4 regions of the Priestia sp. TRN 1309 genome follow, and region 1 is predicted to be linked to each of the others. Evidence: riboswitches for the same ligand, from Rfam matches in the RefSeq annotation. Region 1 holds a riboswitch; each other region holds the start of a gene.
The links. A riboswitch is a leader RNA that binds a small molecule or an ion and turns the genes downstream of it on or off. The one in region 1 is predicted to bind S-adenosylmethionine.
Positions count from the first base shown of each region.

Region 2: another riboswitch for S-adenosylmethionine. It lies ahead of ACRPLQ_RS03650 (BMP family protein); the one in region 1 lies ahead of ACRPLQ_RS13340 (hypothetical protein).
Region 3: another riboswitch for S-adenosylmethionine. It lies ahead of ACRPLQ_RS21070 (methionine ABC transporter ATP-binding protein); the one in region 1 lies ahead of ACRPLQ_RS13340 (hypothetical protein).
Region 4: another riboswitch for S-adenosylmethionine. It lies ahead of ACRPLQ_RS19535 (trans-sulfuration enzyme family protein); the one in region 1 lies ahead of ACRPLQ_RS13340 (hypothetical protein).

Region 1 is NZ_JBOZGM010000003.1:205,038-208,420, reverse strand. It holds gene ACRPLQ_RS13350 (GNAT family N-acetyltransferase) at 1-270, shown strand, start outside; gene ACRPLQ_RS13345 (amidohydrolase) at 318-1,472, shown strand; SAM riboswitch class I at 1,536-1,637, shown strand; gene ACRPLQ_RS13340 (hypothetical protein) at 1,705-1,947, shown strand; gene ACRPLQ_RS13335 (M20/M25/M40 family metallo-hydrolase) at 2,414-3,383, shown strand, end outside.
Region 2 is NZ_JBOZGM010000001.1:701,484-704,866, reverse strand. It holds gene ACRPLQ_RS03655 (ABC transporter ATP-binding protein) at 1-778, opposite strand, end outside; gene ACRPLQ_RS03650 (BMP family protein) at 861-1,871, opposite strand; SAM riboswitch class I at 1,947-2,053, opposite strand; gene ACRPLQ_RS03645 (hypothetical protein) at 2,406-2,555, shown strand; gene ACRPLQ_RS03640 (hypothetical protein) at 2,646-3,014, opposite strand; gene ACRPLQ_RS03635 (putative polysaccharide biosynthesis protein) at 3,028-3,383, opposite strand, start outside.
Region 3 is NZ_JBOZGM010000005.1:308,601-311,983, reverse strand. It holds gene ACRPLQ_RS21075 (methionine ABC transporter permease) at 1-621, opposite strand, end outside; gene ACRPLQ_RS21070 (methionine ABC transporter ATP-binding protein) at 614-1,639, opposite strand; SAM riboswitch class I at 1,771-1,878, opposite strand; gene ACRPLQ_RS21065 (thioredoxin family protein) at 2,059-2,358, opposite strand; gene ACRPLQ_RS21060 (toprim domain-containing protein) at 2,373-2,723, opposite strand; gene ACRPLQ_RS21055 (YusG family protein) at 2,905-3,150, opposite strand; gene gcvH (glycine cleavage system protein GcvH) at 3,230-3,383, opposite strand, start outside.
Region 4 is NZ_JBOZGM010000004.1:651,096-654,478, reverse strand. It holds gene ACRPLQ_RS19545 (spore coat protein) at 1-428, shown strand, start outside; gene ACRPLQ_RS19540 (hypothetical protein) at 498-1,160, shown strand; SAM riboswitch class I at 1,327-1,444, shown strand; gene ACRPLQ_RS19535 (trans-sulfuration enzyme family protein) at 1,516-2,661, shown strand; gene ACRPLQ_RS19530 (trans-sulfuration enzyme family protein) at 2,645-3,383, shown strand, end outside.

The sequences.
Region 1 (3,383 bases):
GCTGTTCCGCATTTTTGGTGGTTTGCAGTGGACCCGTCGTTTGCCAGGAAAGGCGTTGGATCTAAGCTGCTTCATCTAGTAGAGGAAGAGGTAATAAAAAATACGTTTAAATCGCCAGGTGTGTCTTTAGGAACAGCAAAAGAACATCCTTGGTTAGTTGAGATGTATGAACGAAAAGGATATGTTCAAGCTAAAGAAAAGCACCTTGCAGAAAGCTATACGACCGTATTTCTTTATAAAAAATTCAATGAGGTACACTCTTTGTCGTAAAAGATAGAGAAGTGGTCTAAATTAAGAAATGTGAAAGAGTGATAAATATGACAGATCAATTACTACTAAATACGCTAATAGACATACGCCGTGAGCTGCACCGGTTTCCAGAGCTTTCAATGAAAGAATATGAAACAACTAAACGTATTAAAAAGTGGTTAAAGCACTACGATATTTCTATAGCGGATGCATTCCATTTAGACGTGGGAGCAGTAGCGGAAATTGTGGGAGGAAAGCCGGGACCTACTATCGCTATTCGAGCTGATATTGATGCGCTGCCAATTGAAGAAAAAACCAATCTGCCATTTGCTTCTGAAGTGAACGGTGTTATGCACGCATGCGGCCATGATTTTCATACGGCTTCTATAATCGGAGCAGCCATTCTTCTCAAAGAGCGTCAGCAGGAGCTTTGCGGTACGGTTCGATTTATCTTTCAACCGGCCGAAGAAACGGCTTCTGGGGCAAAAATGCTCGTTGAAAAAGGTGTGCTCGAAGGAGTAGAAGCGATATTTGGGATGCATAACAAACCGAATCTTCCTGTAGGAACCATTGGTGTCAAATCGGGACCTTTAATGGCAAGCGTTGATCGTTTTGAAATTGACGTCAAAGGAGTAGGCGGTCACGCAGGTATTCCAGAAAAAACAGTAGATCCGATTGCTGTTGCTGGTCAAATTGTTACTAGTTTACAAACCATTGTCAGCCGTAATCTCAGCCCATTTCAAAATGTTGTTGTCAGCATAACTCAAATCCACGGAGGGAGCTCGTGGAACGTCATTCCTGACAAAGTAACGCTTGAAGGAACGGTGCGTACCTTTCAAGAAGAAGCGAGAGAAAAAATACCGGCTCTTATGAAACGATCTGCTGAAGGGATTGGAGCAGCTTTCGGGGCTTCAGTAGACGTTAAATGGTATCCGTATCTTCCTGTAGTAAACAATGATGATACGCTGGAAAAATTGGTTATTAACGCTGCAGAGAATCTTAGTTATCAAGTCGTAGAAGCTGAACAATCGCCTGGAGGAGAAGATTTTGCCGTATATCAGCAGCGTGTACCAGGATTTTTTGTATGGATGGGTACGGCTGGAGAATATGAATGGCACCATCCTTCTTTTTCATTAAATGAAGAGGCATTACTTGTAGCAGCTTCTTATTTTGCTAATCTAAGCTTTGACTTTTTGAATTCATTCCATTACCAAAAAAATTAAAATATTTTTATTTTTCTATTTACGCGGATGGAATTGTTTGATAAAATAAATTTTAAATTAAAAAAGTTATCACGAGTGGACGAGAGATCTGGCTCTTTGACTCCACAGCAACCTACGAATGTAAGGTGCTCCTACCAGCAAAGCATGTGCTTTGGGTGATAAAACGGGTGAAAAACTCATTTTGCATCAAAGCAAAATGAGTTTTTTTATTTTTCTAAAAGGAGAGGGTTTTATGAGTCATACAGCAGTTGCAGCACATACAGGAGAGAAAGCATTAAAGGAAGCCGTAAAATTATTAGGAAAGCATTATCAAGTAGCTTATCGTGAATTAGAAACATTTTATGAAATTGTGGTCGAAAACCATGTTCGTACATATGCTGTAGGCATAGATATTAAAGATGTACAAAAAGCAAATGAACTAGAAATTTATTCATCATGCTGTTCCAAGCTTGAGCGAGTAGGCTGTCTTTTATAGAAGTCTGCTCGCGCCTCTATTTTTAAAGTGTTTTTAAATAGAAAGCATGTTTTTTGACAATTGAAGAATCTGGTGGGTATAATCATTACTCACTAGGTTTCAAAATTAATCATAAATTGTCGAAATTTTTACACAAATTAAAGGTTACATTCGAAATGAATTGTGGTATGTTATAAAACAAGAATATTTTATGAAAGGAGCATTGAAATGGAAATGTCTCTTGAACATGGAAACGATGCAGGAAGCGAACAGCTTATTGATCGTATCCTAGACTTTTTAGAAGATGACGAAAAGTAAAAAAAAGAGTGTGCGGTGCTAGCCCTAGCCGCGCACTCTTTTTTTATCATGTGCGTCAAGGAAGCGCATACTATGATACATAGGGATAGAATGAAAGGGTCTCTGTCAAAGGGATTGACGAATCGTTTTGTTTGATGGAAAATTTAGAAAAAGGAAAGAGATGAAGGGTATGTCGAACAAAACATCTTTGTATCAAACAAAAGAACAGTTAAAGAAGCTTGTAAGCGAATTGGTTTCTATACCTAGCGTGACAGGAACGATGGCAGAAGTGGAAATGGCTGAATCGATAGCGTCGTATTTATTGAAGCTGCCTTACTTTCAAAAAAACGAGCAAGTTGAGCTTCATTCAACAGGAGACGGGCGATCGATTGTCACAGCTTTTGTTGAAGGGAAAAATACGAATAAAACAGTTGTATTAGTCAGTCATTACGACGTAGTGGATGTACAAGATTATGGACAGTGGAAAAAGGATGCTTTTCACGCTGATACGTTAACGAGTACTTTTTATAATGATATGGAACAAGTTCCGGCGCACGTACAAAAAGATATGATAAAAGGAGACTGGCTTTTTGGCCGAGGAACGATGGACATGAAAGCAGGTATTGCTCTGCATATCAGTATGATTGAACGAGCATGCAACGGAGAGTTTGACGGAAACATCCTGCTTCTGTCGGTACCGGATGAAGAAGTAAATTCGCTCGGAATGAGAAAAGCAGTGCCTGTTCTTTTAGAACTTGCGTGCAAACATCAGCTGGATTTTTCTCTCATGCTAAATGCAGAACCAGTGTTCAGCCGCTATCCTGGTGATCAAACGAACTATGTGTACTCAGGATCGATTGGCAAGATCATGCCAAGCTTTTTGTGTTATGGAAAAGAAACTCATGTAGGGGAACCGCTAGCTGGTTTGAATGCTAATTTACTAGCTTCTTATTTAACAAAAGAAATAGAACTAAACGTTGATTTTTGCGAAAAAGTAAGAGATGAAACGAGTCCACCTCCTACTGTGCTGATACAAAAAGATTTAAAAGAAGAGTATTCCGTTCAAGTTCCGCACTCTGCCGTTGTATTATTTAATTTATTTATGTTAAACCGCTCTCTTAAAGAAGTAACAGATCTGCTGTTGAAATCGGCTGACAAAG
Region 2 (3,383 bases), on a different contig from region 1:
TTTGTACGCTTAAATGAGAGGTGCCTTGTGACGGCACTCTTGCAGGACGCTCTTTTAATTCTCGTCCTACCATCAGCTTGGCTAAATGGTGAGCATTAGTAGATTCTTTATTTGTGACGCCGGCTACTTTACCATTTCGCAGAACCGTGATGCGGTCCGCTACTTCCATCACTTCTTGCAGCTTATGTGTAATAATAATGATGCTTTTTCCTTGTGAAGCCAAAAAACGGATTGTTTTTAATAGTTCCTTCACTTCATGAGGAGTAAGTACAGCGGTAGGCTCGTCTAAAACAATGATTTCTGCTCCTTGATACAGCACTTTTAAAATTTCAATCTTTTGCTGTTCTCCAATTGAGCAATGCTTTACTTTTTTATGAACATCTACTGAAATCTGATAGGTTTGGGTTAATTGCTGAACATCCTCTTTCGCTTGCCTTCTATTAAAAAAGAGACCTTTCTTTGGCTCATGCCCCAAGACAATATTTTCAGCCACTGAAAAATGAGGAAAAACCATAAAATGCTGATGCACCATGCCTATTCCGTTTTTAATCGCATCCGCAGGAGATGAAAACGAGACGGTTTTCCCATGTAGCTGAATACTTCCTGAACTCGGCTTTTCCATTCCGTAAAGCATCCTCATCAACGTTGTTTTACCAGCACCGTTCTCTCCGACCAGCGCGTGAACCTCGCCTTTTTTTAGCGTAAAAGACACGTTATCGTTTGCTAAAAATGAACCGTATTTCTTCGTTAAATTCGTTAACTGCAGCAGCTCACTCATTCCATTCATTGCTCCTTTCCCCTTTAGGTTTTTTTCAAAAATAAGAAAGAGAAGCCAGCCTTACTCGACTTCTCTTCTCAACTCACTTTGCTAACGGATCTTTTACCACTGTTTTTCCATCAATAATCGAATCTTTAATTTCTTTTAATTGATTAATCACATCTTGTCCTACAAAGTCACTAAGAGGCGTCTTGCTGTCTTGAGTCACATACGTTAACCCAACACCTTTTTCTTTTAAGCCGTATGTCACTACGCCCGATTTAAATTTGTCATTTGCGAGTGCTTCTACCGTTTCATAAGCAGCTGCATCAGATCCTTTTAACTGCGATAAAACGATATGCTCAGGATCTACTTCCGTACGGTCAATATCTTGTCCTGCCGTATAAAAACCTTTTTCTTTTGCTGCTTCAAATACACCCAAGTCGCCTACTGCTGATGCTCCGGCGATAAAATCAGCGCCTTTTGAAGCTTGTAAAATAGCAAGTTCTTTTGCTTTAGCTGGATCAGAGAAGCTTCCAACATAGTTTACTAGAAACTCTGCTTTTGGATTTGTTGATTGTAATCCTTCTTTAAAACTTACCGTCCATTTTTTTAATAATGGAATATCATCAGCTGCAACCATTCCTACTTTATTCGTTTTCGTAATCAATCCTGCCGCTGCTCCTAATAAATATGAAGCTTCTTGCTCACGAAATACAATGCTTCTTACATTTGGTAAATCGACCACTGTATCAATAATCGCAAATTGACGCTGCGGATTTTCTTGAGCTACTTTTTTCAACGCATCTTCGGATTCAAAAGAAGATGTAATAATCAAGTCATAATTTTCGGCTACCGCAGCACGCAAATTACTTTCAATGGCTGCTTGGTCCGTAGATTCAATTGTCTTTACATCAATGTTATACTTCTTCCCAGCGCGCTTTGCTCCATCATCCATTTGCTGAAAAAACGGGTTAACTCCAATCTTTTCAGGCAAAACAAGAGCAATTCGCTTCTTTCCTTTCTCTTCACTTCCACTGCTTTTTGTACTTTTTGACTGACAGCCAGTTACGAGTAGTACAAGCGCAACTGCTAAAATAAGAAATCTCTTCATTTAACTTACTCCCCCTATAATATAAAAAAAGCTCTTCCTTTATATAAAGGAAGAGCTCGTTAACCAAACGTCTCTTCCTCATCTTCAAGAACATACTGTTCTTAAGGATTTGGCACCATTCTGTCATAGACAGCGGTTGCCGGGTTTCACAGGGCCAGTCCCTCCACCTCTCTTGATAAGGAAAACAATAGCTATTTGTTTTATGTAATATAGTCAATATTAATAGTTTTTCAACAATTGTCAATATTATTTTTCTTTTTCACGCAAAAAAACTTCAAAAACAGATAGGATTATACGGTTTTAGTCTACTAAAATATAAAATAAAAGTTAAAGCCTTTACCTCACTTCTTGAATCATTCTATACTTCTTCACAAAGCACTTATACTGAATCTGTTGACGGTCAAGAGGGTTTAGTGGTAGCAAATAAGTTCTATTATACCTCTTCGGTTAATGTGTTATTAATTGAAACCACTTTACCAATAATGTTAGACTTTTCCTTAGTAATATTGTTAAGAGGTGTTAACGGTGAAATTAATGAAAGAACTATCTGGCATAGCTATTGGGCTTATTATCGCTTTAGCCGTTTCAAAAACATTTTTTGATACCCCGACCAACATTGGAATCATAGTTATTTTTATTACGAGTATGGTCGTAACAGGGATAGCAAGAGTAAAACTAAGATGAGATAATCTAACAAAAAAACACCACCTTTTATTCGCAAGGTGGTGTTTTCTTTTAATGATTTTAGTATGTAGTAATTCCAAGTGAAGGCTTTTACCCTTCTCCATCAATCATCGTATACTTCCTAGCAAAGCGCTTGTAGTAAATTTGCTCATCCTCTTGTCCATTGTTAAAAACAAGTCGGTTATGATCAATATCTTTCTCTTTTAACACATAGCCTTTTTCATCCATCAGTTGAATATATTCATCTAAATGTCCTTTTTTCACCATATAGTAAAGAACATTATCTGAATCCGTAGTCTTTGCTACATCTTGACTTCCCACTTCTAACTTGAATACGGCTGTTGCTGTTTGAATGGGACGGTAGTCTCCGAACACCTTTTCCCAGTTTAGTAGCAGCAGCGCGCTGAAGATTATGATACATCCTCCAGCGGCTACGGTTAGTACAAATCGTTTTGACACTTCTTTCTCTCCTTTACATTCTTTTTCTTCTATTTAACACAACAGATTGCCCTAAACTTGTTTTGACGCCAAGCCCTAGATACACAGCAGCACCTAAAGCTATTGAAATACAAGACGTGCTAATCGCAAGTGAAGATGCAGACAGCTTATTTTCTAGAAAATAGTGAGAAGCATAATTGCCAATAAGCACAGCGGCTGACATCACACTTACTAATAAAACAGGCGTCAACGCGGCTTTTCCTAGTGATTGAACTCGGTAAGAAATGGATTTTTCAATTAAATAAAAGTTATAGATAACCGATACACCATATCCTCCGTACGTCGCGACAACAGGTCCAATTTCTTTTAAGCTTGAAACCAACAGTACGT
Region 3 (3,383 bases), on a different contig from region 1:
AATAAATACAATAATCAAAATTAAGATCGTAGCGGCTAGCGTTACGTCATTATGACTGCGCTGGAATCCTTCTAAATATGCAAGGTTTCCAAGACCTCCAGCTCCAATCACACCCGCCATTGCCGTATAGCCGACTAACGCAATGGTTGTTACTGTCAAACCGGAAATCAAAGCTGGCAGCGATTCAGGTAACAGCACTTTAAAGATAATAGTGCTTGTTGTGGCTCCCATTGATTTAGCAGCTTCAATAACACCTTTATCAATTTCACGCAGACCAATTTCTACAAGACGCGCATAAAATGGTGCTGCTCCAACAATTAAAGCCGGTAACGCTGCATTAGCGCCTAAAATACTTCCTACCAATGCTTTGGTAAATGGAATCAGTAAAACAATTAAAATAATGAATGGAATGGAACGAAAGATATTTACAACCGCCGACACAATGGCATATAAAGGTTTGTTTTGCCAAAGCTGTCCTTTGGACGTTAAAAATAAAAGCAAGCCCAATAAAATACCTAGAACAAATGTGGCTACAACTGAAATAGCCGTCATATATAGTGTTTCATTTGTCGCTTGAATAAAATCATCTAAAATAACGTTTGGAAATAGTTTCTCAAGCATTTGTCATTACCTCCACTTCTACCTGCTGCTCATGAATGTATGCAATGACTTTTTCAACTTCTGTTAATTCTCCGTCTAAATGAACGAACAACGTCCCGTATGAACCTGTTTGTGTATGAGAAATCTTTCCTTGCAAAATATTAATCGTTACATCAAACTGTTTTAAAATCGTTGTAATGAGCGGTTGCTCTGCTTTTCCGCCAACAAACGTCAGCTGAATAATTTGCCCGCTTGGATACAGCTCTTTTACTTGTTCAATCGTTTCAAACGTTTCCTCTGGTTCAGAAATCTGTTGAACGAATCGTTTTGTAATCGGCTGCTTAGGTTTTCTGAATACTTCTAGCACTTGTCCTTCTTCTACTACTGCCCCATTTTCCATAACGGCTACTCGATGACAAATTTTACGAATGACGTGCATTTCATGAGTAATCAATACAATGGTTAACCCTAGCTTCTCATTAATATCTACTAACAGATCTAAAATAGAATCTGTCGTTTGAGGATCAAGCGCTGATGTTGCTTCATCACAAAGCAATACTTTTGGATTGTTCGCTAGCGCTCGAGCAATCCCAACACGCTGCTTTTGTCCGCCACTAAGCTGTGATGGATAAGCATCTTCACGCCCTTCAAGCCCGACTAGCTTGATAAGTTCGTCTACTCGTTTCATTCTTTTTTCTTTTGAAATCCCTGCTATTTCTAACGGAAAGGCAATATTTTCTCGTACCGTACGCGACCACAAGATATTAAAGTGCTGAAATACCATACTAATTTCTTGTCTAGCTTTTCTGAGTTTTCCGCCTTTAATTTTTCCAATATCATTACCTGCTACTTCGACCGTTCCTGTTGTTGGTGTTTCTAATCCGTTTAGCAAGCGAATCAAAGAACTTTTCCCCGCTCCGCTATAACCAATAATTCCGTAAATTTCTCCTTGGTTAACGGTTAGATTCACATTATCAACAGCTGTTACTTGACCGCTTTTGGCCTGATAAATTTTTGTAACGTCTGTTAATGTAATCATATTTCTTCACCTTCTTTAATAAAAACTTAATTATGTTAGGTTGCCCTATAGGATGAAAAAGCCGTAAAACAATTTTCCCCATTAAAAAAGCCTCTCTGCGCATGACAGAAAGGCTCGATATTTAATCCTTTCTCTCATCTTTCAAAGCGCATAGCTTTGCAGGAATTGGCACCATTTCAGTTAGTCTGACGGTTGCCGGGTTTCACAGGGCTCAGTCCCTCCACCTCTCTTGATAAGAGTTCGCAACAATTATTTTGTTTTTAGGAAATATTCATTCATTTATGAACATTCATGAGTGTGATTTTAGCATGTGTCAGATAGGCTGTCAACAGATTTTGTTCTTGGGATAATATCCCAAGATTTCAACAGCCCCAACGGTTCGCTCTCTTTCAACTTCTTCATTTTAAACAAACGTTTGATTATCGAAGCTCCTCGAGTACGTGCTCGATGGAATGAAACGCGTAGAGTTTTTTTACCATTTCACCATTTTCCACTTCAATCAAACAAGGTACGCTTTCAATAGAAAATAATTCTGCTTTTGAAGGCATATAATTTAAATTGCTCATTCCGATGGTTACATCCGGCAGCATCGCTTCTGCCACGGTTAACATTTTTTTTGCCAGCTGACATGTCCCGCAAAAAGGCGTATGGAAAAAGATAAAGGCTCTTTCTCCTTCTTTTAACTGATCATCCAGCTGTTTTTCGCTCCATTCTTGCATGTTGCTCATTCCTTTTATGTTAAAAATTCTGCATTAACATCGATATTGGCACTCAGCAATACTGTTGCTATGTGATGTCTAGGGGCGGCAGCAACTTCTCGGTACATTTTATCAATATATAGATGCTCTGCTTCCGGAAGCTCTCGTTTAAATTGTTTTCTCAGCTTATTCCCTGAATCATCAGAGTCAACGAGTATGTATACCTCTTTGTTAAAAGTACAGTCAATAATTTCATCCAGCTTTGATAAACTAATCGTACCGTTTGTACAAATAATTTCAATTGGTTCTCGAATGATATCTTGAATACGCTTTTTATCTGACTTTCCTTCGACAATAATTACTTTTTCAATTTCAATTAGCCCCATTTTCATCACCCATAATCGTCAGTTGTATAGTAACATCATTTCTTTATGCTATACAATATTCGTTAATGTATCACAGTTCACCTGTTTTTTAAAAGAAATTTGCAAGAAAGAACTCTTTTAAAAGGCAGTTTAGGCCATATTATCTCTATAAAACAAGAAAAACAGCGGCAGTTGCCACTGTTTAGCACCATCCTGCTTCTTCATCGCAGTCTGTATATTTTTGCGTTTCACCTTGTTTTTGTACGTCCGCGTATTGATAGAACTTATTATTTTCTTGCGAATATCCTTCTTCAAAGCGGTATTCATTGCCGCTTGTTCCGTAGCTAACTTCACCAATTGGCTGCTTATCAACGTATAATTTCATACCGCCGTCATGAAATTTAGCTGTAACGCGATCTGTAACGTCCATTTTTTGTTTTTCAAACATAAAAAGACACTCCTTTAGCTTGTTTACTAATAGAGTGTCCAGTCAAAAACTTTTCATAAAGACAATTTATGGAGGAATATTATCCTTCGTTTGTCATTTCTTCGTATTGCTCTGCTGTCATCAGCTTGTCTACTTGAGAAGCATCAGATGGTTTGATTGTAATCATCCATGCTTCTTCGTATGGAGATTCATTAACAAGTTCAGGACTATCGCCTAAGTTGTCGTTTACTGCT
Region 4 (3,383 bases), on a different contig from region 1:
TTTCCCATAAATGGGTATCAATCAATAATGGAGGACCTGAAGCTGTAGAGGGCGTGTTAGTACAAAGCCGAAATGGTACATTTACACTTGTGCAGAATAATCAAGTATTACGCTTACAGCCAAGACACGTTAAAACCATTTGTGTAGGAGCAAAAGGGGCTTTTAAGCAAAACGATAACAATCAAAACAATGAAGAAACAGAAGAAAATGGAGAGACTGAAGCTGCAAAGTCTACAGAAGAACGTACAGGAAGCCGTACGGGAGGACGTACGGGAAGTCGCACAGGTGGACGTACAGGAAGCCGCACGGGAGGACGCACAGACGATCGCTCTCGAGGACGCCGCACGGGAGGACGCCGTACGAGTTCACGCTCTTCAGCACCGGCCGAGAAAGTTATCAAAACGAAAAATTATCGTTGGAAAGCATGATGAAATGGAACATAAAAGGTGCTTATAAAGCACCTTTTCTATCATATAGGAAAAAGGAGGAGAATGAGTATGAGTATGAATCATTATATCGATAAAATTGTGGAGTTAGATATTTCAGGTAAAACGACATTTGTTGGCAGACTTATTGATCTTGGATTAGATATTATGGTTTTGTATAATGGACATGATTATTTGTATATTCCTCTTTTACACATGCATCGTTTGCGGGAAGTATCGGAAGAAGACTATACGGTTTTGCGTGAAATAGAAGAGAACTTAATAGAAGAAAGTCAGCGGATTTCTTATCGTAATATTTTACAGCAGGCAAAAGGGAAATTTATTGAAATTTATGTAACAGGAGGAAAATCATTGCATGGCTATATTACAAGCGTGCTGAATGATTATCTTGTGTTTTATTCTCCAGTGTATAAAAATGTCTTTGTTTCTCTACATCATTTGAAATGGCTTACCCCTTATAGTAATGAGTTAACTCCTTATTCTTTAAGTGACAAAGAGCTCCCAGTAAGGCCTGCCTCTGCACCTTTTGTCAGAAACTTTGAAGAGCAGCTTAAAAAATATGAAAATCAACTGGTCGTATTAGATTTAGGGGATCAATCAGAAAAAATTGGCGTACTTAAAGAAGTTTCTAATAATATTGTTGAACTAATTACGGCAAATGGAGAAAGTATGTATTGGAAGTTAGCTCACGTAAAATCTGTGCACTTGCCTTAGAAAAAGAGACCTCGGTGTCGTCTCTTTTTTTATGTACTTATCAGGACAAGTATATTGAATAAACAAATGAGATGATTTAAATTTTTTAGAAAATTATGTTGACAATAAAGAAAATCTTTATTAAAGTTAGTAACAACAAACGTTAACCACCAACAATTATATAGAACTCTTATCAAGAGTGGCGGAGGGACTGGCCCTGCGATGCCCGGCAACCATCAAATGAAACATTCATTTGAACGGTGCTAATTCCTGTGGAACATCAGTATTGTTCTAACAGATGAGAGAAATCGTGTATAAACGAACACTCTTCCATCTGTGAAGAGTGTTTTTTATTTTGAGTTAAGGAGAGAAATAGATGAAAATTGAAACTTTATTAGTTCGTTCAGGAGTAGGTCGTGACCCTTCAACAGGTTCTATTACAACACCCATTTACCAAGCATCAACATTTGCTCATCCTGCTTTAGGGCAAAGTACAGGATTTGACTATGCACGTACGGCAAATCCTACTCGTACGGCATTGGAAGAAGCAATTGCTGCTTTAGAAAAAGGCGAAGTAGGAGTAGCATTCGCTTCAGGAATGGCGGGTGTAATGTCAGTTTTAGCGCTATTTAAAAACGGAGATCATTTAATTGTATCAGAGGATTTATACGGAGGAACGTACCGAGTACTAAATGAAATCTTTTCAGAGCAAGGAATTACTGTTTCGTACGTCAACACAGCCCATCTCGAGCAAGTAAAAGATGCGCTTCGTCCCAACACGAAAGCTTTATTCATTGAAACACCTACAAATCCAATGATGCACGTGACTGATTTGCCAGAAGCAATTGCGTTAGCTAAACAGCATGATTTGCTTACTATCATTGACAATACATTCATGTCCCCTTACTATCAGCGTCCTTTAGAGCTTGGAGCAGATATTGTGATACATAGTGCAAGCAAATACATTGGGGGTCATAATGATGTAGTTGCTGGTCTTGTAGTCGCTCGATGTAGTAGCTTAGGAGAAAAAATTCGTTTTTATCAAAATGCAGCTGGGGCAATCTTAGGTCCACAAGATAGCTGGCTGTTATTGCGCGGTATTAAGACGCTAGCGCTTCGTATGGAAAAACATAACGAAAACGCACTGAAAATTGCAAATTGGCTTACTGCTCATGATCTCGTGGAAAAAGTGTATTACCCTGGTCTTGAAACACATCCGGGCTATGAAATCATGAAGAAACAAGCAACTGGATTTGGAGGCATGATTTCTTTTGCTGTCTCACACCCTGACATCGTGTCAGTACTTTTAGAAAATGTTAAAGTTATTACATTTGCAGAAAGCTTAGGAGGCGTGGAAAGTTTAATGACATTCCCAGCTCGTCAAACACACGCTGACATTCCGGAGGAAATTCGAAATCGTGTCGGAGTAACAAACTGTTTACTTCGATTATCAGTTGGAATTGAGCACGCAGATGATTTAATTAAAGATTTGAAGGAGGCATTTGATGCATACCAACAATAATAAACATAGATTTGGTACGAACTTAATTCATGCAAATACAGGAATTGACGGTCATTTTGGAGCGGTTAACGTACCTATTTATCAAGTATCTACATTTAACCAAGAAGATGAGACGAACAACGGCCGCTATGACTATTCTCGTTCAGGAAACCCAACGCGTGAGGCTTTAGAAAACACTATTGCTCAGCTAGAAAATGGATACGCTGGTTTTGCTTTTTCATCAGGTATGGCTGCTATTTCATCGGTGTTATCTATTTTTGAATCAGGGGATGAAATTTTAGTTTCACACGATACGTACGGCGGGACATATCGTGTATTAACACGATTATTTTCAAAGTTTGGTATCAAAACAACTTTTGTTGATACAACGAAGGTTGAGAAAGTAGAAGAAGCTATCACAAAAGATACGAAGGCTATTTATATCGAAAGCCCTTCAAATCCATTTTTACAGGTAACGGATATTAAAGCAGTAGCAAGTTTGGCGAAGGAGCACAATCTCCTTACAATTGTGGATAACACGTTTTTAACACCTTATCTACAGCAGCCGATTGACCTTGGTGTAAATATTGTCATTCATAGTGCTACAAAATATATCAGCGGTCACAGTGACGTCATTGGCGGTCTAGTTGTGGTAAGCGATGAAAAGCTAGCGGAAGAAGTAAAGTTTGTACAAAATGCTTTTGGTGCTATCTTAGGACCACAGGATTGTTTTTTACTACTTC